2 regions of the Paenibacillus sp. RC334 genome follow, and region 1 is predicted to be linked to the other one. Evidence: riboswitches for the same ligand, from Rfam matches in the RefSeq annotation. Region 1 holds a riboswitch; the other holds the start of a gene.
What was found. A riboswitch is a leader RNA that binds a small molecule or an ion and turns the genes downstream of it on or off. The one in region 1 is predicted to bind FMN.
Positions count from the first base shown of each region.

Region 1 (12,426 bases):
TGACAGCTACCAGTACAGGCACGCCGAATTTTTGCAAATTCCGTACATGCCGATTCATATTGGCTAATCCAAGCTGTAATTGCGCCAGATTTTCCTCGTCCAGCTCATTTTTAGCTACACCGCCGTTATATTTCAGCGCTTTGGCGGTTACGACCAACACAGCCGCATCCGGCTGCAAACCGGACTGACGGCATTTGATATCAAAAAACTTTTCTGCCCCCAGCTCAGCCCCGAATCCGGCCTCCGTCACGACAACCTCCCCTAGCTTCAATGCCAGCTTCGTACCGATCAGACTGCTGCATCCGTGCGCAATATTGGCAAAAGGACCACCATGCACAATGACTGGTGTTCCCTCCAGCGTTTGCACCAGATTCGGCTTTAACGCATCCCGAAGCAGCACAGCCATACCTTCCACTGCTTGCAAATCCTCCGCCGTTACCGTTTCGCCCGCTTCATTATATCCGATGACCATTCGACCCAAGCGCACTTTGAGGTCGTCGATATTCTCGCTCAAGCACAATACCGCCATCACTTCCGAGGCCGAGGTAATCAGAAATCCGCTCTCTCTCACTGCTCCATTACCTGTTCCCAATCCGGTTACTATACTTCGCAAACTCCGGTCATTCATATCTACAGCCCGTTTCCACATGATTCGTTCCGGCTTCAAGCGCAAAGCATTGCCATGAAACAAATGATTGTCAATCATCGCTGCCAGCAAATTATGCGCCGCCGAAATCGCGTGAATATCGCCCGTAAAATGCAGATTAATATCCTCGGCCGGAACAATCTGGGCTTTTCCACCCCCGGTTGCTCCCCCTTTCATGCCAAAGCAGGGGCCAAGTGACGGCTCCCGCAGCGCAGCTATGGTCTTGTGCCCCAGCGCATTCAGCGCCTGTGACAGTCCAATGGTGGTTAGCGTTTTTCCTTCTCCCGCAGGAGTCGGATTCATTGCTGTGACCAGCACCAGCTTTCCGTTCGGACGGTCCTTCACCTGCTCCCACAGGGACGGATTCAGCTTCGCTTTATATTTTCCATACGTCTCCAGATGCTCTTCTGCGATTCCTGCTTCTTTGGCTACCTCAATAATCCGTTTCATGCTCGTTATGTACCCCCTGTTTTTAAGTCTGACCGATGGTGTCAAACACTGTATCGTTTTATTTTACCAAAGTGTGACGCTTTTTGCGCTGTGATTCATTTCATCGCAAGCTTTGCTTTCCTGTGAGTTGTAAAAAAAGAGCATCCCCCGCCCAGATGGACTTTGGTGGATACTCTTTTGGCACGTCCTGTTTAACGACCAGCTCAGAAACTAACCGACAAAGTTGGCAGCATAATTTTCAGCAATAAATCCTTTAGAAATCAGGACAGCTTGGGATTTCTTCGTCGCAGGACCATAGCCTTGGGACAGCAGATCATTAATATGTAAGCGATTATAATATACTAGATTATATATCATAAGAGGGAACAAATGGAACTTATTTCCGAATTGATCTCAAGACTCTCGAACATTTTCTTGTTTATAATGCTTCTCCAAGGCCTCTTTAAAAGCATCAATAGGATACTGGTATTGTATCGATTTGAAGACAATTCGGTTATTCCACTGGTTTTTTTCCAGATCGATCCCATGCTCCATATCCAGTTCCTTCATGACGAAAATAATCTCATTCAGCGTCCCGACGACACTGCGATTATTGGTTGTAGCAGGCAGCATCTGCTCACCTTCCTGTGTGTACGCCTCTACAATTTGCTCATCAAAACCCTCACTGAGCATAAGTTCCTTCAAGGCTTGGACAAAAAGAGTTGGCAGGTTTTTGTACTGCGCCTTTTTGATTCCGAACAGTGTAACACTCAAGCGGGATGCATCATGCATAAACACAATATTTTTTTTCCGATTCAGCAAAAACAAGTTGGCGTGCCAACTATTCAAAGGCGGATAAATATCAACTTGAAGTGGTTCGACATCCCATTCCTTCAGCAGCTTTTGTGTTCCCCGTATGACAAACATCGTTGCTCTCCTTTATGACGGTCCTGTGCCGTAGCTCATGTTTCGATCATGTCCAAACTTTCGTATAAGGCATGTCCCGGATATCATAACACTGTATTCCAAACTTCGGATTGTAAACTCTTTCAGTATAATATAGGAAGGCGGTGAATTTCCAGTAATTTGATTACATCTTATGCTGGAGATGGAGAAAAAAAATCTACTTCAGTGCATTTAAGTTGAGAATATTCGCCCGTTTAAATTCGTTGGATATTTTCATGGAAATCCTCTCCACTGCTCTATATAATTCAGGTACAGTTCGTCACACGAGCTTAATCTAAAATTAGGGGTGTTCCACACCTATGTCACAACATATTTTACTCATTGAAGATGATACAGCCATTGCCGAGATGCTGCTCAAAGCGCTCAGTAAAGAAGGCTACACATTAACCACCGCCTATGACGGGGAAGAAGGGCTTCTTGCCTTTGAACGTCACACCTACGATCTGGTATTGGTGGATCTGATGATGCCCAAGGTGGATGGTATGGAGGTCATCCGTCGAATCCGTACCCACAGCGCTGTGCCGATTCTGATTATGTCAGCCAAGGACAGCGACGTGGATAAAGCGCTTGGACTGGGCTTCGGGGCAGACGATTATATCGCCAAGCCTTTTTCGATGGTAGAAATGACGGCACGCATTCAGTCCGCTATCCGCAGATTCACTATCTATGCGCGGCAGCAACAGCAGGAGGAACAGCCGAAAGCACAGGTCCTGACCTACGGAAATCTGCGCATTGATTTTGATCATTTTATGGTCACCCGCAACGGAATCCAAATTCAGTTAACAGCTAAGGAATCTGATATTCTCAAGCTATTTGTCACCCATCCGAACCGTGTATTTACTAAAGCGCAATTATACGGGTTTATCTGGAAAGAGGATTATATGGGTGACGAAAATGTGATTAACGTCCATATTCGCCGCTTGCGTGAGAAAATCGAAGAAGACCCCTCCCACCCTGTTCATATTAAGACCTTATGGGGCATTGGCTACAAATGGGAGAACGGGTGATATGAACATCGAGATCATTTCTGAATGGATCGTCGTCCTCATCCTGTCCGTCGTTATTGTATGGCTCTGGCGGGAGCGTGTGGCCCAAAAGCGCAAAATAAAGGATATCCGAAACGCACTGGAACGGATTGTAACCGTTAATCATGCGGAAAAGCTGTTATATGTCACAGGCGATCCCGAGCTGCAAAGGCTCATGACGGAAATTAACCGTCTGCTGGACTTGAATTTGAGAGTGTCTGTGGATTACAACCGAAGCCAAATCGCCATGCGTAAAATGATTTCAAACATTTCTCATGACCTCAAGACCCCGCTGACGGTGGTACTCGGATATGCCGAGATGCTGGATGCCGATCCGCATATTTTGCCGGAAGAACGTGCAAAGCTGCTATCCAGGATTCATCAGAAGACAAGCGAAGCGATTAAGCTGATCGGAAGCTTTTTTAGCTTGGCGAAGCTGGAGGCTAATGATACGGACATTCCGTTGACCCGGCTAGAGGTGGGAGAGCTGTGCAGACGCAGCATTTTGGAGTTTTATGATCTGCTGACCGCGCAGGGGTTTGCTGTGCATATTGATATCCCGGAGCACCCCATTCATGCCTTGGGGAACGAAGGAGCGTTTGGGCGGGTGCTGAACAATCTGATCTCGAATGCGATTCGCTACGGTGCCGATGGTCGGACACTGGGACTGACTCTAACGGAACAGCAGGACACGGTGCGTATAGAGGTATGGGATCGGGGGCAAGGCATACAGGAGCCTGAGCAGGACAAGGTTTTTGAACGTATGTACACGCTTGAGGATTCCCGAAATAAGGCGATACAGGGCAGCGGGCTGGGTCTTACGATTGCCAAACGTCTGGTTGAGACGATGAACGGAGAGATTCATTTGAGCAGCATTCCTTATGAGCGGACGGTCTTCTCTTTTACATTGAAAAAAATCAACTATTAATCGAACTCAGCATTATGCAGAATGCTCAACTTAATAAATTTGTAAGAATCGAGAAAGAAAAATGAACATTTCACCCTTTATGCTTAAATTATCAACAGTATACGAAGGGAGAACACCCATGACTTACATATTAAGGACGCATCAACTGACCAAAGCCCTGAAGGGCAACGAAATTGTAACGGGGGTCAGCATGAATGTGCGCCAGGGGGAAACTTATGGCTTTCTCGGTCCTAATGGGGCGGGGAAGACGACGATTATGAAAATGATTACGAACCTGCTCAAGCCCACCTCCGGTGAGATTGAATTGTTCGGTGAAAAATTAACGCCAAAGTCGTACCACCTGCTCGGCCGGATGGGCTCGATTATTGAATATCCGATTTTTTATGACAGGCTGACCGCCCGACAAAATCTCGAACTTCATTGTGAATACATGGGCTATTATAACAAGCAGGCTGTTCGGGATGCACTGGAACTGGTGAACCTGCGAAACGCAGATGACAAGCCGGTAAAGGATTTCTCTCTGGGGATGAAGCAGCGTCTCGGGATCGCCCGAGCGATTGCGACCAAGCCGGAGCTGCTGATTCTGGACGAGCCAATTAATGGATTGGACCCGGTGGGGATCAAGGAAATCCGCCAATTGTTCCACATGCTGTGCAAGGAATATGGCATGACGATCCTTGTGTCCAGCCACATTTTAGTGGAAATCGAGCAAATTGCCGATACGGTGGGTGTGATTAATCACGGTCGACTGATTGAGGAAGTGTCGATGGAACAGGTGCGGGAAACCAATACGGAATACATCGAATTTACGACCAATGACTGCAAAAAAGCAGCCTACGTCCTCTCCCATCACCTGAATCTGACGAATATCCGGGTGCTGAATGATCAGAATATACGCATTTACGATACAAGTGTACCGCAGAAACAAATTACGAAAACACTCATTTTAAATGATGTAGAGGTGGATTCCATCCACCAAAAAAACAGTACACTGGAAGACTACTTCGTGCGGCTGTTACATGGAGGTGAACTCCATGCTTAAACTGATGCAACTGGAGCTGAAAAAGTTTCATTTGGCAGGATATATCCGTTCGGCGTTGATCGCCAACGCGTGTATTTTTGGCCTGTTCATCATTATTGCGCTGGACAGCCAAAGTGAAGGAGTGCCCGAATTTACAGGGTACGCTGAGCTTTTGGACCTCCTGGACTATATGGTCAGAGCCACATTTATTATTTTTGCCTCCGTCCTGCTGTGCCGCTTTATTGTGAGCGAATTTAAGTCCAAGTCGATTAACATCTTGTTCATGTACCCGATTGACCGCAAAAAGCTGATGGTCGCCAAACTCTTGGTCGTGTTGCTGTTTACGTTCCTGTCCATTATTTTATCGGAAATCATCATTACGGCAGCCCTTCATCTATTAAATCAGTTTGTCGTTATTGTACCGGATAAGCTTAGCCTCACTATACTGGGACAGCAATCAGTGCGGACACTGATCAATGCGGTTGCAGCAAGCTTTATGGGGCTGGTTCCGCTGTACATGGGGATGCGAAAATACTCGATACCTACCACCATTGTGAGCTCGATCCTGATCGTAGCCCTGCTTTTCTCGAATAATAACGGCGCTACGCTTAGCTCCATTGCACTTGTACAGATCGGCTTTGCCGTGCTGGGAATGCTCGTAGCTTATGCGGCCATCCGCCGCATCGAGTATAACGATATTACCTCGTAATATGTAATTTTGTAAAACGCTTTCAAGAAATATATGAAAAACCTTGCTCGATGTACACATATTTTTCACTGGACTTCATTCTAAAACAGGTATATCCTATAGGAGAAATTAAAAAACGGAATAAGGATCTTCGGGGTAGGGTGTGATTCCCAACCGGCGGTATGGCTCATGGAGCTAAGCCCGCGACTCTGTATCTGGCAACAAGATACGGACTGATTTGGTGAGATGCCAAAGCCGACGGTAAAGTCCGGATGGAAGAAGATCGAAGCATGAACATGCCGTCAAGTGGATGAATGCTGCATTCTTGGTTTTGCAGCAACTTCTTAACTTGCATAAAGCGGCAAGTTTATTTGATCAACCCCCGTCTTGCATGGCCTATCGCCATGGACGGGGGTTTTTATGCCACCGGTCCTGTATTCGCAAGGAGCTAATTGAGAATGAGTCAATCATCAACTGTACTAACATCCAAAGGTTTTGATCGTAGCTCCCACATGAAAAGCGGTTTTTGGCTAGTCGCGATTGGAGCGGCCTTGTGGGGCGCGGACCCACTGTTTCGCATTATTTTGCTCAAATCATTTACCTCTACACAAATTGTGCTGATGGAGCATGTGCTGCTCTTTATCGCCCTGGCACCAGTGCTGTGGAAGCATCGCGAGGAGCTTAAAGCGGTACGGCTTCGTCAGATTTTGGCTATCTTGTTCGTCTCGTGGGGCGGTTCTGCTCTGGCCAGCGTGATTTTCACGATGGCACTTAGCAACGGTGATCTTAACGCTGTGCTGCTGCTCCAAAAGCTTCAGCCGTTGGTCGCTATTATTCTGGCCCGCGTTATATTGAAGGAAATGCTGCCGCGTAATTTTGGAATATTAATTGTCGTGGCTCTGTTTGGAACGTATCTTCTTACCTTCGGCTGGTCGCTCCCTTTTGGACATGTTAATGATTTCGTCCACGTCGGCAGCCTGCTTGCACTAGGAGCAGCGGTCCTGTGGGGCGGTTCGACAGTGATGGGAAGCTACTTGCTTCGTTCGATGAAATATGAGACGGTGACCTCCCTGCGCTTCATGGTGGCTCTCCCTCTGCTGATCGTTCTCACCTCTGTGGAGCATGCACCTTGGAATATGCCTGCTGGCACATGGGCGGGCGCAGCCGTGATTATCAATCTGTTGTTGCAGGCGCTGCTCCCCGGTCTTCTCAGTCTGTTACTGTATTACAAGGGCCTCAGTACGACCAAGGCGTCTTATGCCACGATGGCAGAACTAAGCTTCCCGATGGTCGGCGTTGTAATTAACTGGATCGCTTTCCAGCAGATCGTTACGGTAGCGCAATTGACTGGCTTTATGCTTATCTGGATTACACTCTTTATGATTTCTCGTCAGCAAAAAAACTAATAGGTTCAATGTCCATTTTATCCCTCACCCAAGCCAAATCGAGAAGATGCTTTTGCATCTCCGATTTGGCTTTTTATGTATAAGTATTAATATATAACATGATACTTTAGAACTATTTTTAGATAAAAACGTGCAAAACAAGCACCTATTTATCTTTTCCCATAGATTACATCTATAAAATTCATCGGTTTCTGTCGAATAAAACAATGTAGTAATTATCAGACACAGAGGAGTAAGAACTATGACTAATAAAGCAAAACAAACAGTGCCATGGTGGACCAGGTTTCTCAGACAGTTTTATTTAATGAAAACAAGATTAATTGTAGCTTTTTTGGCTGTCTTATTGATTCCCAGCATATTGATTGGGTACTTTTCCTATCAGAGTGCCGAAACACAGCTTCGCCAGCAAATGGGTAGCTCGATTGATTTCAACCTGTTTTTATTTCGCAGCAACATTAATCAATATGTATCACCTTTAATAAAAGATTTAAATGTATTAGCTACTGAGGTTCAATCCAATACCCTGAACTCCAAGGAAGAAGAAATTCAGGCTAAATTTGATGTGATCCTGAAAGCTCATCCCGAGCTGGATGGGGTACTTCTCGGTAATACAAAAGGAGAATATGTCCGTTCACCAAAGAAAGAATCAACGGATTATGATCCCCGTGAAAAAACATGGTATTCAAATGCGATGAAGTTAAACGATGAAACATTCATTAGTGCTCCGTCAGTCAGTGCTTCCTCGGGTAATTTAGTGGTCACGTTGTCCAGAAACTTACCAGATGGTCAAGGAGCTATAGCAATGAACTTGAGTCTGGATAGACTAAGTCAAAGCTTGAAGGATGTTACGATCGGCAATCGTGGCGGACTGTTTGTGGTTGATGCGAACAGTACAGTTGTAGCGGGTGCTGGAGCTGCCTTTAAGAATACGGGGAAAAAACCGGCAGACTCCATTGAGGGACTACCCGTTATTACCAAGTTAAATGAAGGGGAAACCCAATCATCATCTGCAACGAAAGAAATTCGATTTATGAACAGAGATATGCAATCATTTACACTCGTTGATCCTCTCACGGGATGGAACATCATCGCCTTGGCAGATCAGGAGGATTTTAGCGATTCGGTAGCTCCCATTTTGAAACAAAGCCTGATCGTTATTGCTATATCCGTGCTGGCTGCTGCTATTGTTATTATCCTGATGATTCGCTCGTTCCTGATTCCACTGGGCAAGCTGCAAAATGGAACCCGCAGCGTCCGTGACGGCAATCTCACCGCACGGGTCAATCTGTCCGGCAAGGATGAATTCAGCGAGCTGGCGCAAAATTTTGACCAGATGACACATGCACTGCATACGATGGTTTCCGAGGTCAACCAAACGTCGTCCCGACTCGCGTCCTCCTCCCTGATGATCAAGGAAAGCACGGAGCAAACGACGGAATCCGTGCAGCATGTAGCGGAAACGGTTATGGAATCCGCAGAAAATGCGACCACCAGTGCAGAGGCATCCGAGCAAACGGCCAATGCCGTTGAGGAAATGGCCAAGGGTGTCAGCACCATTGCGGAATCGGCAAGCTCCATCGTAGATTCAGCAGGACAGACTGAGCATGACGTAGCCAAAGGCAGCCAAATGATCGGAAGCGTACGCACACAGATGGACCGTATTTTGGAAGCTGTGACCCAAACCGCCAGCCTGATGGATGAGCTGTCACAGCTCTCTGACGATGCGAAGCAGATGAATAGCGCAATTGCTGCCATTGCCAAGCAGACCAACCTGTTGTCGCTGAACGCGTCAATTGAAGCCTCCAGAGCAGGCGAAGCCGGGCGTGGATTCGCCGTGGTAGCCGTGGAGGTTCGCAAGCTGTCGGAGCAATCCAAGGAAAGCGCGGATTCCATCAGCCAGATCATTACACAGATGCTGGATCTGATCCAGCGCTCCACAGCTACGATGAACGGTAATGTTCGTAACCAGGTGGGCGAGGGACTGCGTATTAGCCAAGATGCAGAAGGTGCTTTCACGAATATTGAGCGCTCCACATCTCATATTGTGGAACAGATTCAAAGCGTATCCGCAGCCGCTGAACAAATTTCGGCCAGCACAGAGGAAGTTTCGGCTACTGTTACCCATCTGGCAAGCCTGTCCCGCAATTCGGCGGATAGCTCACAGACGACCTCCGCAGCCGTTCAGGAGCAAATGGCGGCGATGGAAGAAATCGCTTCTTCCTCTCAGGAGCTGTCCAATATGGCGCAGGATTTGCAAGAGCTGGTGAAGCGATTCAAGATTTAGTTCCTGTAATACATCTGCACCTGTTCAACCTAAAAAAGCCTTCGTCCGTATACAAAAATACGGGCGAAGGCTTTTGTGATGTTAGGGCATTAGACGATATCTCAATACTTGGATCAAATACTCATCTGTCCGGTCAACTGGCGGCGTCTTTCCCCTTCCGGGTCATGCTGCACCGAGATGCCTTGATGAAAAATGGTCGTAGCCCGCGATTCCCTGTCATATACCGGCCATTCCCCTTCCGGCAGCACAGGCTTTCCGTCACGTGCAAAAGCAACCCATGCCTGCTGCATATCGTAAGCCAGCGTCCTCATAGGCGGATGAACGTCCAATCCAAGCTTGCCTAGCAGCTCCAGATTATCAAAAATAAACGCAATTTCCGCGCCGTGAACCGCTTGTCCGAATACAGGATGCCCCGGCAGCGTCCAGTCAAAACGGTACATCCACACCGGGGCATGAACCGCTTGGGCAACCGCTAAAGCCAGCGCAGGCCGCCAGAAGAACAGATCGGTCAGCATCTGCGCTTGCCCCTCAATCGTAACAGGGAAAGGTTCCGTCAAATCGCCAACATCTGACATGCCCGTCATCATTTCCAATGCCTGACTCGCCGTCGACTTGTTCATCAGATGGGATTCCTTGCGAATAAAGTAAGCACCCTCCTGCAAATTTGTTCCGATCATAACGGATACCCGCTTTGCTGATCCTTTTGCTACCGCAGAAAGGGGTACGTCAGGCAAGGTCACACCATCCACAACGGGTTGATAGAGCATTGCCAGTCCCGGACCCATCATTTCATGCGTCTTGGCCATGGCAAACATGAGCGCCTCCGTCGGTAGCGTAAACAATCGTTCCGGATGCAGGGTGTCCACCCCCAACTGCTGGAGATATGCAGTCGTGACTTGCTCCGCCTGTGAAGTCGGCAGCACCTGCGATGCTCCGCTCTGTAAAATAGCACGTCGGAACAGGCCCTCAGCGGCTGGCATGGCCAACAACGCGGCAATGCTCATGGCGCCCGCCGATTCACCGAACACCGTCACCTCGTCCGGGTTACCGCCAAATGCAGCAATATGGTCCCTGACCCATTCCAGCGCAGCAATCTGATCCAGCAGCCCCGCATTAGAGGTCAGTCCGTCTCCCCGTGGAGTCAGGTGCAAAAAGCCCAACGGCCCGAGCCGATAATTGAGCGTAACGACGACAACATCGCCATTTTCCGCCATCCGTGCCCCGTCATATAATGGAATAATTCCCGATCCTGTTACAAAAGCTCCGCCGTGAATCCACACCATCACCGGACGTCCCTTCGCAGGTGCCTCCGAAGCAGGCGTCCAGACGTTCAGGTACAAGCAGTCCTCCGACTGCTCAGGCGGTTCCACCAGATTCCCGGTCATACTCTCAGCAGATGGCATAGGCTGCGGACAGATCGGCCCAAAGCGCGTCGCATCTCGTACCTCTTCCCAAGGCTTCAAAGGCTGAGGCGCGTGAAAACGCAGTTCTCCCACAGGAGGCTGTGCATATGGGATGCCTTTCCATACACGATATCCATTCACCGTTTCCCCACGAAGCTGACCCAGGCGGGTATGTACTGTAATACTCTCCATAATGAAGCCTCCTTTAGCTCTATTATACCCTTTGCACAGGGCCAAACCAAAATCGAACAAAGCTAATCCAAAATTAACAAAGCCAAACACAAAAAAACGCCGGGAACGCTTTTTACGCTCCGGCATTTTTATGGAAAGAAAAGAGGATAAACGATTAATCACGAACCTCTTCCTTCGGAATCAGCTTGTATATTTCTTCGCTTTCCATCGAATCAATCAGTCGGTCCAGCCACTTGTAATAGGCAACAGCCTGCTTCATTTTCAAACGATCCTGCTGGAGAACAGCCTTAAATTCCTCATATTCCCCATCCCGCTCCAGCAATCTGTCCAGCTCCTCAATGGCCTTGCGCAGCACCAGCAAATTCGTTTCAACCGCTTTTCTCCATTTAATTGCAAAGAAGTCTGTGAACGTTTGATGCCAGTCATATTCGACTTCATACAAATCCTTGCGTGAGCCTTTGCTCCACACCTTGTTGACCATTTTCAAATCCAGCAATGTTCGGACACCGGTACTCATGCTCGTTTTGCTCATTTCCATTTCACGACCCATTTCGTCCAGCGTCATCGGTTTATCCGCAAAAAAAAGCAAACCGTACAAATGCCCCGCAGACAGGGTGATCCCATACAAGTCCATATTTTTACCTATAGCTTCTATGACACGTTTGCGAATTTTTTGCAGCGAAGCCTGCTGCTCATCACCTAACTGGTACAAGCTCATGCTTGCAACCTCCTAATTTTAGAGCATTTTGCCTAAGATCGTATGAACGACTTTCACCCGTAATCGATTGGCTTTGACGCAACACATGAAATCTTTCAATTAAAAATGAAATGTTTCAAAAACAAAGCTTCTGTCTATATTACAACAGCATGGGTCGTTCAAAATCACAATTCGCAAAATTGCTAATGATAGTAAACTTTTTAAATTATGGATATACATAAATCTTTTGCTTATGGTTATATTTCATTGTCTATTTTAAAAAAAGAGCTATCGGTTGTAAAGTTCCGGATGTTTGAGCATTCTAAAGAACGAAGGAGCATATGGCAGGAAACTTTGTACAGTTTTTTCTGTACGTACTTTATGAACAGTTTTTTTGTTTGAAAAGTAAGCAATGCTTCTGTTACAATTAATTTTGTCATTAACCGTTCAGGATGTTCAAAATATTGATTTTTATACTCGATCCTTAATGCAACACGGGGTTAATACCAAGCAAAGTATAGAAAGAAGAGGTGTATGTATGACGATTTTGGAAGTCAAAAATGTCAGCAAACTCTTTGGTCCTCACGCAGAGCAAGGTGTTCCGCTCCTGGAGCAAGGCTGGGGCAAGGAAAGGCTGGCCAAAGAAAAACAAATTACCGTTGGTGTCAACAAGGCCAACATGGAAATTAAGCAAGGTGAAATTTTCGTTATTATGGGTCTTTCGGGCAGTGGCAAGTCCAC
Region 1 covers NZ_CP125370.1:1,321,106-1,333,531, reverse strand. Annotated here, with positions in the region: gene QMK20_RS06305 (formate--tetrahydrofolate ligase) at 1-1,096, opposite strand, end outside; gene QMK20_RS06300 (DUF6933 domain-containing protein) at 1,490-2,002, opposite strand; gene QMK20_RS06295 (response regulator transcription factor) at 2,341-3,048, shown strand; gene QMK20_RS06290 (sensor histidine kinase) at 3,050-3,994, shown strand; gene QMK20_RS06285 (ABC transporter ATP-binding protein) at 4,113-5,036, shown strand; gene QMK20_RS06280 (ABC transporter permease) at 5,029-5,724, shown strand; FMN riboswitch at 5,847-5,991, shown strand; gene QMK20_RS06275 (DMT family transporter) at 6,162-7,109, shown strand; gene QMK20_RS06270 (methyl-accepting chemotaxis protein) at 7,351-9,393, shown strand; gene QMK20_RS06265 (carboxylesterase/lipase family protein) at 9,507-10,988, opposite strand; gene QMK20_RS06260 (GbsR/MarR family transcriptional regulator) at 11,143-11,706, opposite strand; gene QMK20_RS06255 (quaternary amine ABC transporter ATP-binding protein) at 12,224-12,426, shown strand, end outside.

Region 2 (12,426 bases), 2.0 Mb from region 1:
AGCGGCGATATGCTCATTTGGGATGTGGAGCTGCCGCGTCCGACCAACGGGGATTTGCTCGCTGTTGCTTCAACCGGAGCCTACAATTATTCCATGGCGAGTAATTATAACCGGATACGCCGACCAGCGGTTGTATTTGTAAACAATGGTGAGGCCGAGCTGGTGGTGCGCCGGGAAAGCTATGAGGATATCGTTCGGAATGATGTCGTGCCACAGCGCCTGGTTCGTGACCAAGCCGGTTCATCGGTTCATCCCAACGCCAAGATAACGGTTTCTTCCTGATTTTGATAAGCGTGACGAAGTAGACCATTTAGCCGGAAGTGATATACCGGGGATAATGGTCTCTTTTTTTGGACAAGGCTTTGCTAAGCGCGGCAATTCATAGTAAACTGGAGCTTGATGCTATTTAGCTTTCAAAACAGGTTGAAAAGGAGCTACAAACAATGAAAAAAGGTAGAATAGATCTTGAAAATGGCGGTATCGTCGAAATTGATTTTTTTCCAGAAGAAGCGCCAAACACGGTTGCTAACTTTGAAAAACTGGCAAACAGCGGCTACTACAACGGCTTGAGCTTTCACCGTGTAATTCCAGGCTTTGTTGCCCAAGGTGGTTGTCCTAATGGAACAGGCACAGGCGGCCCTGGCTACACAATCGACTGCGAAACAGCTACGAACACAACGAAGCATGCCAAGGGCGTTCTGTCCATGGCGCATGCAGGCCGTAACACAGGTGGAAGCCAATTCTTCATCTGCTACGCACCACAGCCGCATTTGGATGGAGTACATACTGTATTTGGTCAAGTGACCAAAGGTATGGAATTCATTGATGCTGTAAAACAAGGCGACAAAATGAAAGAGGTTAAAGTATTTGACGCGTAATATACCGTTAAATGCATGATCTTTTTGTATAACGTTACACCTAAGCCGTTCTGTCTTTGGACAGTGCGGCTTTTTGTTGTCTTTTGTTTGTCGGTTTGCTGTTTTATCGCAAACACGCAGGTATTAAAGTGAATAAAATCACATTCGAAAAGTAAGTGTTGTGATAGCCTTTTCATTAGAATGCATTTTCCATTTTTGGATATGAGCTTTTCAAGCACAGTAAGATTTGCAAAAGAAGGGGGCTTATCACATTGTCTATTTTAACGCGTACAAATCGACTCGGATTTTTTTGAAATCCGGCTGGAATCCATTGGTGGACTCGGCGCTAATCTGGCTGGTAAAATGCTGGCCGAAACGGGCGTGCTTGGTCTGGGGCTTAATGCTTCCAATTTTTCGTCCTATGGTTCTGAAAAGAAGGGAACCCCGGTCAAAAGCTTTGTACGGTTCTGTGATCCCGGGGTAGATATCCGTGATCACAGTCCGATCGAGCAACCGCATGTGGTAGGCATTTTTCATGAAACATTGTACAAAACGGTCAATGTCATCAGCGGGCTTCCGGCGGATGGGATCGTTGTGGTCAATTCCACGCGTCCGACAGAGGAAATACGGGCTGATTTGGGACTGGTATCCGGCACGCTGGCGGTAGTGGATGCCATGGGCATCGCACTGGAGGAGCGGACCAAACTGAATACGTCCATGTTGGGTGCGCTGTTCCGTGTCTGTGATTTTTTAGATCCGGAGGCGATGAGATCGGTTATTCGCAGTACCTTTGAGAAGAAAAATCCACAGCTGGTGGAGCCTAATTTGCGTACGTTTAACCGGGGCTTTGAGGAAATGGAGCTGCACGTATATCCGGTTACGAATGATGCACAGGATCGGATTTTTGAACGGCCGCAGCCTTTGCTGGGTTATGAAACACAACCCTCGGGAGGTGTTATTGCCACGCAGGGAAACAGCATGACGAGAGATGTCAGCGGTTCACGTCAGGGCTTTGTGCCTGAATATGAAGCTGATAAATGTACGCATTGTGCCAAGTGTGATTCGATTTGCCCGGATTACTGCTTTGTATGGGAAGAACAGGCGGACAAACGGGGAAGAATGCTACCATTTTTGCAAGGGATTGATTACCAGTATTGCAAAGGATGCTTGAAATGCGTAGATATTTGCCCGTCGGGGGCATTAAGCTCGCGCCGTGAGCAATGGGGATGGGCGGAGCAGCATCGGGTTGCCCACCAGTTTCCGGTATATGAAGGAGGTCGTGTGTAATGGCGAAACTGGAGGAAGAGCTCAAGCAGACAGGCGCCGCACAGGTGACAACGTTCGAATCCGGCAATGAAATGGCGGCTACGGCGGCTGCGCAGATCAATTATCATATGATGGGATATTTTCCAATCACACCCTCGACCGAGGTGGCGCAATATCTGGATCAGATGAGAACGAGAGGTCAGCATGACATTAAGCTGGTCGCAGCAGACGGTGAGCATGGATCGGCAGGGATATGCTATGGTGCTGCGGCAGCGGGAGCGAGAGTTGTGAACGCAACAAGTTCGCAAGGCTTCCTGTATATGCTGGAGCAGTTGCCTGTGCAGTCCGGCACTCGTTTTCCTATGGTTATGAATCTGGTGACCCGGGCTATTAGTGGCCCGCTGGATATCCGTGGGGATCACTCAGACTTGTATTATGGTTTGAATACGGGCTGGGTGATTTTGACCGCAAGCACGCCGCAGGCTGTGTATGATATGAACATCATGGCGCTGAAAATCGCAGAGCACAGTGATGTTCGGCTGCCTGTGATGGTCGCTTATGACGGTTTTTACACGTCCCATCAGAAGCGTAAGGTGCAATATTTTGCCGATGCCGAAACCGTGCGCGGTTTTGTGGGGCCGAACCCGAATCTGAATTATCCGAATATTTCCGATTTTGACCATCCGGTTACTGTCGGGGCGCATATGAACGGCGATGACCTGACGAATAATCATGCTCAGTTATCTGAGGCGTTAAAGCTGTCAGAAGGAGTATATGAGCAGGTTGCCGCAGAATATGCCGCATTATCTGGGCGGGAATATCCGATTTTGGATCTCTATCATATGGAGGATGCCGAGGTTGCAGTATTCCTGCTGAATTCGGCGGCTGAATCGGCTAAGGATGTAGCCGATCAGCTCCGCGCGCGCGGCATTAAGGCCGGTGTGATTCGTCCGAATATTATTCGGCCGTTTCCGGCCGCGCAGCTGCGTGAGGCATTGCGCCATGTCAAGGCGCTGCTGGTGGGTGAACGTGCGGATTCGTACGGCGCCGATGGCGGTAATTTGACGCACGAAATCAAGGCGGCCTTGCAGGAGGACCCACTGAATCGGACGCTTGTATTGTGCCGCATTTTTGGCTTGGGCGGCAAGGATTTTTATGCGGAGGACGCTGAGGCGTTCTTCCAGCTTGCGATTGAGGCGGCGGAAGCCGGACGGACCGAGAAGCCTTTTGATTATTATGGGCTTAATCCGGGGTCCCCGGACAAGGTCATGCCGCAGGTTATGCAGCCGCCACGGGGAGATGCGTACCGTACGGGTCTGATTCAGGTTACGCCGGATGAGGCGACCGGGAAGCTCAAGGTCAAGGTGCCGCCGTTACGTTCGCTGACGACCAAACCACGCCGTCTCACGCCGGGTCATGGGGCATGTCCAGGCTGTGGAGCGCTGTCTGCGTTGGAGCTGTTTTTCAAAGGCATCGAGGGCGATATCGTCGTGCTGTTCCAGACAGGTTGCGTATACGTGGTCACAACAGGTTATCCGTATACATCACACAAGCAACCGATGATCCATAATCTTTTTCAAAATGGGGCTGCTACGCTCTCTGGAGCGCTGGAGGCTTATATGGAGATGAAGCGCCGCAATGAGATTGAGATGGCGGATGATCCGACCTTTATTATGATCAGTGGTGACGGCGGGATGGATATTGGCATGGGTTCGGCTGTCGGGGCTGCTCTGCGCAACCATAAGCTGATTATGCTGGAATATGATAACGAGGGGTACATGAATACAGGCTCGCAGCAATCGTACTCGACTCCGGTCGGTCATATGACGAGCACGTCAGGCGTAGGCAAGATGCAAAAAGGGAAACAGGGCCACCACAAGGATACGGTGCAAATTATGGCAGCCTGCAACATTCCATATGCCTTCACCGCAGCCGAAAGCCATCCGCAGGATATGCTGCGTAAAGCGGCCAAGGCACAATGGTATGCGAATAACGTGGGGACGGCTTATGGTAAAATCCTGTGCGCCTGTCCGCTGAACTGGAAATCCGAGGATAGACTGGGTACCAGTATTGTGGGTGCCGCTGTGGAATCTTGTTTCTTTCCGCTGTATGAGATTGAGCAAGGCAGTACGACGATTACGTACAATCCGGAGGACAAGGGAAAACGGATTCCAGCCGCGGAATGGCTCAAATTAATGGGCAAAACAAAACATCTTCTTAAGGAGGAAGCCACGCTGGCTACCTTTGATCAGGAGATTGAACGCCGCTGGAATATTCTGAAAAAGAAACATGAAATTTCGGAGCTATAATCCAGTTTTTTTGAATAATACACTTTGAACATTGTTATAAGATGTTACGGTACCGGTTCGATCAAGATTCTTTGCGCTTGTTGCGCGAAGAATCTTTTTTGTCGTTTATGGGATGAAGCATAAAAAATCAGGTAATGATTTCCGATATAGGAGTGGAGGCCTACGTGAAACATGTTGAATTAGTGCTTTCTCTGAATTTTAAGATGCAATGAGGTGCAGGTATGATTAAGCTGAATACAGTTGAGATAATCGAAATTATAAAGAAGCAAATACCCAAGGTCATGAATATCACACCAGTGGAACTGAAATTTACGGATGACTTTGGACGGACATCGCTGGCAGCGACGGATCACAAATTCACGCTGACGAACCAGCATTATTCCGCCAAGGTGATGGATTGTGTGCTGGAGACGCAGGTGCGCCCCATTTTAATGTGCGAAATTATTTATTTTCTGAAATGTGAGTTTATCGACGGGCATGTTGATGTACGGCTGGATTACGATATATGCGCGGAGGGTGGCCGTGGACCAACCGCTTCAGCGGTCATTACGTTCGATCATGCTACGCAGCTCGGGATCGAAGAACTGGCCGATCTGATTGATCTGGCGCTTCACATGAATGATAAAACCTGGTTTGAAGAGCTTTCCAGCCAATATGTTAAAACAAAAGCAGGAGCGTCCACCATTAGATAACTTGCTTTTTTTAGAAGTCGGTGCTAATATACGTAACAAGTTTAATGCTAATTCAATTGAATAAGAGCAAGATCCTTCGGGGCGGGGTGCAATTCCCCACCGGCGGTGATGACGTGTCTGTAAATCGCTTTTGCGATGAACAGTGCGGCTTAGTCCGTGACCCGGATGCTGAACGATCAGCAGAAGGTGGACCTGGTGCAATTCCGGGACCGACAGTATAGTCTGGATGGGAGAAGGATACGAAGCGCATGTGCATGACGTGACATGTGCCGATTTTTAGCATACGTAATTGTACGTACGGCTTATTTCGTTGCAGATAGCATACGGAAGATTGCTTGTTCTTCAAGCTTTTTTTCGGAGGCTCTTCTGAGCGTATTTGGTTGTATGCTCATTCATGCTTTCTATTGGCAAACTTATCATTCATGTGGTCTCAAGATGTATATGGACTGCGCTTGTATAATGCAAATTCGACTCTCATCACCCCCATGACGGATATGATCCGGACTGGGGGTTTTTGCGCTTACGCCTGATGAATCAGGGATAAACTGAACTTTAGATGGAAAGGAGTGAAGGCATGTTTACCGGATTGGTCGAGGAAGTGGGACGGATTCAGCAGATTTCCAGAAGCGGAGAAGCGATGGTGCTGGGCATTACGGGTTCTGTGGTATTGGGCGATTTGAAAATAGGAGACAGTGTTTCCGTGAATGGTGTTTGTCTGACCGCAACACAGGTGGGTACTAAGGATTTTAAGGTAGATGTGATGCCGGAAACCTTTCGAAGCAGCAATCTGAAAGAATTGAAATCCGGTAGCCGGGTCAATCTGGAACGGGCTATGGCGGCGAATGGCAGGTTCGGAGGGCATATCGTACAGGGACATGTGGATGGAACGGGCACGATTCGTCGGGTGACATCAGACCAGAATGCGGTTGTATACGAAGTTGCACCTACAGATCAGGCAATATACAAATATATTCTTCTCAAAGGCTCGATTACACTCGACGGTATCAGCCTGACGGTTGCCCAGCGGACGGGAGATACCTTTGCCGTATCTATCATCCCCCATACTTTATCCGAGACGGCCTTGCAGGCCAAACGTGAGGGAGACACCGTCAATATTGAATGCGACATTTTAGGCAAATATGTGGAGCAGCTTTTGAACTACGGAGAATCATCGGTGACGGAGGGACCGGAAAAAGCTCCTATGAGTCTGGATTATTTGGCGAAACACGGCTTTGCTTGATGCCACAAGAAATAAGGAGGAAAGCGTAATGGAAAGCGGGAGTAGAGAGAGTCATTCAAATATAGCGGCTGACGAAGTGGAGTATGGTGTGTTGGAGCAGGAAATGGAAATTCGTCTGGATTCCATTGAAGAAGCGCTGGAGGAACTAAAGAACGGTAAAGTCGTGATCGTGGTGGATGATGAGCAACGGGAAAACGAAGGCGATTTTATCGCTCTGGCTGAAAAGGCGTCCCCCGAGGTCATTAATTTCATGATTACCGAAGGCCGCGGGTTGGTCTGTGTGCCGATTACAGGGCAAAGAGCAGAGGCACTGGAATTGCAGCCGATGGTGGAGCAGAATACAGATTTCCACGGCACAGCCTTTACGGTGTCGGTGGATCATAGAGAGACGACAACGGGGATTTCAGCAGCCGAGCGTTCATTGACCGTGCGTGCGCTGACCGATGAAGCAGCCACAGGAAGCGATTTCCGCAAGCCCGGTCACATGTTTCCGCTGATCGCCCGCGATGGGGGTGTTTTGCAGCGTGCGGGTCATACCGAGGCGGCTGTTGATCTGGCCCGGCTCTGCGGCTCCAAACCCGCCGGAGTCATTTGCGAAATTATAAAGGAAGATGGGTCCATGGCTCGGGTGCCTGATTTGGCAGTGATCGCCAAGCGTCATCATTTGAAGCTGATCAGTATTCAGGATTTGATTGATTATCGTCGTCGTTTGTCATTGAAAGTACAGTTTTGAAACTCATTATTTAAAAAAAGAGAGGTTGATTTATATGGCACGTTTTCTGGAAGGTAATCTCGTATCGGATGGTATGAAGTATGGTATTGTAGTGGGCAGATTTAATGAGTTTATTACAAGTAAGCTGTTAAGCGGGGCAATCGATGCACTTCAGCGACATGGAGCGCAGGAAGATGAGATTGATGTGGCCTGGGTGCCAGGCGCTTTTGAAATTTCACTGATTGCTCAAAAAATGGCTGCAAGCGGTAAATACGATGCTGTGATTACGCTGGGTACGGTGATCCGTGGTTCTACCTCGCATTATGATATCGTCTGCAATGAAGTGGCCAAGGGTGTGGCGGCAAGCAGTCTGAAAACAGGTGTGCCTGTTATTTTCGGTGTAGTGACGACGGAAAACATTGAGCAGGCTATTGAGCGTGCAGGTACGAAGGCTGGTAATAAAGGCTGGGATTCCGCACTGGCTGCGATTGAGATGGCGAATCTGGGCAAGCAGTTTTAATTTTGCGATTACCTGAATAGAACGGCATAACTATAGCCGGAAAAAGGGATTGGATTGTTAAGCAAGGCGATGACGTATATACTACAGAAAGAGGGATTGATAAAGTCGAGCATAAGTGCTAACGGGGAAAGGTATTGTTGAATGATGATTGGAGTAAGGCAGGGGGAAGCACATTGACAGTCGTAAATTACAAGCTGGAAACATTCGAGGGTCCGCTAGATCTGCTGTTGCATCTGATTGATAAGGCCGAGATCGATATTCAGGATATCCCGATTAGTGATATTACCGATCAGTATATGGCTTTTTTGCACAGTATGCAGGAGCTGGAGCTGGACATTACGAGCGAGTTTCTGGTGATGGCGGCGACGCTCTTATCCATTAAGAGTAAATTGCTGCTTCCCAAGCCACCTGTAATGGAATATGATGATTTGGATTTTTATGAAGAAGAGGATTATGATCCGCGGGATGAACTGGTTCGCAAGCTGGTGGAGTATCGTAAATATAAAGGGATTGCCCGCCATCTGAGTGAACGTGAATGGGAACGAAGTCTGATCTATGGTAAGGAGCCGGAAGATTTGAGCGCATTCCTGCCCACCGAACCCGCCAATCCGGTGCATGGGCTACATGCAAGCGATTTGGTCGCGGCCTTTCAGCGTGCGCTGCGTAAAGCAGAGCGACGTACGACGGTAACCCGTATTCACCGCGATGAAATTTCGGTCAAGGACCGTATTCGCCAGGTCATCGGGGCGTTGGAGATGGTAGGGACGGGAGGACGGCTTTTGTTCTCCAAGCTGATGCATGAGGATATGTATCGGCATGAAGTGGTAGTCACCTTTTTGGCTATCCTCGAACTGATGAAAATGAAGCAGATTTTCTGCTATCAGGAGAAGCTTTTCGATGATATTGTAATGGAGTGGAGAGGGGATTTACGGGTTAATGGATTATCTGAAGCTGAAATCAATTATTGAGGGACTGCTGTTTCTCGCGGGAGAGGAAGGGTTGTCCGCCAAGCAGATCGCCGACATTGTAGAGCAGCAGCAAGAGCTGGTTGAAAAGAGTCTGGAGGATATGAAGCAGGACATGGAGCAGGGAGGAAGAGGTTTGCAAATTGTCCGTATCGCTGGGCATTATCAGCTGGCAACCTTATCCGAACATGCACCTTATTTTGAAAAGCTCGCCTATTCTCCCGCACGTGCCTCGCTGTCTCAAGCGGCTTTGGAGACACTTGCCATTGTGGCCTACCGTCAGCCCATTACAAGAGTTGAAATCGAAGATATTCGCGGTGTCAAATCTGAGCGGGCTATACATACTCTGGTCAACAAGGAGCTAATTGAGGAAAAAGGTCGGGCTGAGGCCATCGGACGGCCGATTTTGTATGGAACGACGAAGTCATTTCTGGATTATTTCGGTTTGGGCTCTTTGGCGGATTTGCCGCAGCCTGAGCTGTTTGAGGACTCAGATAATCTGGAGGAAGAGACACAATTGTTGTTCGAACGTTTGGAGAACAGCCAGCCGGTTATGAATGATACGGAGTCTTGATGCCTGGCAGAAGCCTGTTTTACGGGTTCCTCTTCATGGTTACAGGTTCGAAATTTAGAAAACAGCCAGTCCTCGCATAATGGGGGCTGGCTGTTTAGCGTTTCAGGATGCATGTTTTCCGGGCGAAGGGCCATACTATTTTTGCCATGGTATATCCATGGAGAAAAAAGGCAGGGAGGACTCGCCAGTGTGGAAATGGATCGGTATCGCCATCATCGTCGTTTTGTTACTTGTGCTGGCTGTTCTGCTCTCCCGTATCCGATTGAAGCTGGATATTGCCAAGCATGATAATGATGACCGGGCGCATCTGGAGATCAGATTTCTGTACGGGTGGATTAAAATAAATTATGACATTCCGGCTATTCTGCTGGCAGGTTTGCAAAAAGGGCTTCTCTATCGACTCGATCGCAACAAAAACATACATAAAACCGATGCCACCATTGACAGCGGCACCATCGATAAAGAGAAAATTAAGCGATTTATACACGATGTTCGGATACTTCTGAAAGGAACGCGGTCCTTCCGTCGATGGATACGTCATACGCTAGCCCATGTGACGATGTCGAAAATGGAATGGTCCACCAATATCAGTCTTGCTGACGCTGCTTATACGGCTACCTCTACCGGTATTCTGTGGGGGCTGAAAACGTCACTGATCGGTTTTGCCTCCAGCTTTGTGCGCATGAACTGCACACCCAAGCTGTTTGTCGTGCCCTATTGGGTGGATCGCCTGCGTTTTACTACCACTTTGACCTGTGAGGCAAGTATTTCACTGGGTTATGCCGTTTATTCGATGCTTATGTTGGCTTACCGCATATGGCGCGTACCAGGCGGTCCAGAGGCGTGGAAACGGGTATTCTCCAAGAAACCAGTAAAGCATGAGGAATAATGAGCCATACATATTTCCTTGAACCCCTGCGCACAATAGCGAAAGAAAAGGCAGTCTACGCTTGAACAAAGCAGAGGAGGAATAATCATGTCAGATCACCCGATTCAAGGGCTCATGCAAACCGCGATGGAGAACATCAAAGCCATGGTGGATGTGAATACGATTGTGGGAGACGCGGTGGAAACACCCGATGGTTCCGTTATTTTGCCGATTAGTAAGGTGGGATTTGGCTTCGCAGCCGGGGGCAGCGATTTTAATGTAGATGAAGAGGCACTTCATACATCCTCGTCGTCAGGTGCTCACAGCGGCAAGGAAGGACATCCTTTTGGTGGCGGTAGCGGTGGCGGGGTATCCATTCATCCAATCGCTTTTTTGGTTGTTGGCAAACAAGGTGCACAAATCGTTCCGCTGGATAATCAGACTCATCTGATTGAAAAATTGATCGACTCTACACCATACCTGATTGATAAAGTCCAATCTATCTTCCGGAATGCCGACGTGGATATGCATACTCCGCCTCCACAGGTCCCGGTAGATGTTAACACAGATCACAATCACACTGGCCCAGCTTCTTTGTAACGGTTATTTTTAGCACAGGAGGGTATTCCAAAGTCAGCTACTGGCTAAGGAACACCCTCTTTTTTACATACACTTAACCATAATACTTTTATGCACGGATATACTGTCTTCCACCAATGCTCGCATGTATACCGGGAGGGTGCTCTTGTGAAGGGCTCAGCGCAATTTCTTCTTCCCGGTTTCCTTCAGGGGCAAACTGCGACAGATAGGCAAAATCGGGGTAGATCACTTCATTTGTCAAATAAGCAGAAGTGGTGGCCCCTGGTCGTCGATGACGATTGAGGGAGTCGATGATGCCTTGCGCTGTGTGGATGCCAATCCCATGACCATAAAACGAATCTTCCCTTAGCTTGACAACATTTTCTCCTTTCCACTCCGGCGTTTCGGGTGATACATCAGGATTGTTGAAATACAGAATATCGCCAGGAACAGCATTGTGACTCCCTTGCTCCTGTATGAGTCTGAGATCACTGTCATAGTGCCAATCATACAGCAGCATATCGGCAAAAATCCGATTAAATTCACTTTCCAGAATGGAATCCAGCACTCCTTTGTAGAGCACAATGACCATAGCTGTCGCACACTCAAAGGCATATTTATGCCCATTCACAAAAATATCCCTGATCCCCTGCGCCGGAGTGATACCTGCTTTAATCTGAAATCCGCCTTTGTCCGTCAATTCCCAAAATTGCTCGTTGCTGCGTGCTGTATCAAAGGTGGCGAAGGATACACCGCTTCGATTCAAGGCTTCAGCTGCCTCAACAATCCGGGCTCTTAAGATCGTTTCAAACTGTTGCCGCTGCATGTGGTAACCTCCATTCACTCATCAAGTTTAGTAACTATTATATATATGTCATCTGGAGTGCAAGTTGCCTGGTTTCCTTCAAAAAGTAAGAGGAAGAGAGGGACGGTACACCATTATCTCTGGAGGGATTTTCTGCTATAAAGGTGGACATACTTTGAACAGCTTGGACATAGAATGGTACAAGACTTGTTCAAAACCGGAGGAATCCAAATGTTTAAAAGAAAGCCAACAATCCAAACGGGCCACAGCCAGCTTTTGCCCAAGACACGCGTTTTTGTGTTGCCGCTGGCACTGCTGCTCGTCTTGACATTGCCGCTCACACTGCTGAGTCCGCAGGCTGCTTGGGGAGCAGTGAAAAAGGAGGAATTCCCACCTGCTTTTACTACACATGCACAGGCTTCATCTCTAATTGATGTCACATCAGGAAGAATCATATACTCTGCCGAGGGTGACCGAGAGCTGCGTATTGCCAGTCTCACCAAAATTATGACCGCGATCGTAGCCATCGAACATGGACGCTTGCAGGATCCGGTAAAGGTGAGTCCGACGGCTTTTGCCAAAGAGGGTTCCTCGCTTTTTCTCCAAAAGGGTGAACAAATGACACTGGAAAATATGCTGTACGGCTTGATGCTCCGTTCCGGTAACGATGCGGCTTCCGCCATTGCTGAGCATGTAGGAGGGACGGAGGAAGGATTTGTTCATTTGATGAATGAGAAGGCGGTTGAGCTTGGACTAAGCCATTCCCACTTTGCTAATCCGCATGGACTGGATGCCGAGGGGCACTATTCCTCTGCCAATGATATGGCCCGGCTTACCGCTTATGCGCTGCATAATCCGACCTTTGCCCGCATTGTGAAGACGGAGTTAAAAAAAGCGCCTAATCCGAATGAATCATGGGATTATTCATGGCATAACAAGAACAAGATGCTGAGGCTCTATGAGGGAGCTGATGGTGTGAAAACGGGTTTTACGAAAAAAGCGTTTCGCTGTCTGGTCAGCTCAGCTACACGGGACGGTC
Region 2 covers NZ_CP125370.1:3,303,512-3,315,937, reverse strand. Annotated here, with positions in the region: gene lysA (diaminopimelate decarboxylase) at 1-282, shown strand, start outside; gene QMK20_RS15175 (peptidylprolyl isomerase) at 444-878, shown strand; partial or broken gene QMK20_RS15170 (2-oxoacid:acceptor oxidoreductase family protein) at 1,130-2,144, shown strand; gene QMK20_RS15165 (thiamine pyrophosphate-dependent enzyme) at 2,144-4,432, shown strand; gene QMK20_RS15160 (IDEAL domain-containing protein) at 4,654-5,124, shown strand; FMN riboswitch at 5,193-5,366, shown strand; gene ribE (riboflavin synthase) at 5,699-6,364, shown strand; gene ribB (3,4-dihydroxy-2-butanone-4-phosphate synthase) at 6,393-7,097, shown strand; gene ribH (6,7-dimethyl-8-ribityllumazine synthase) at 7,132-7,596, shown strand; gene QMK20_RS15140 (segregation and condensation protein A) at 7,770-8,564, shown strand; gene scpB (SMC-Scp complex subunit ScpB) at 8,533-9,135, shown strand; gene QMK20_RS15130 (DUF2953 domain-containing protein) at 9,323-10,024, shown strand; gene ytfJ (GerW family sporulation protein) at 10,112-10,603, shown strand; gene QMK20_RS15120 (protein-glutamine gamma-glutamyltransferase) at 10,692-11,408, opposite strand; gene QMK20_RS15115 (D-alanyl-D-alanine carboxypeptidase family protein) at 11,619-12,426, shown strand, end outside.
Region 2: linked by a shared signal. The riboswitch ahead of ribE (riboflavin synthase) and the one ahead of QMK20_RS06275 (DMT family transporter) in region 1 are both predicted to bind FMN.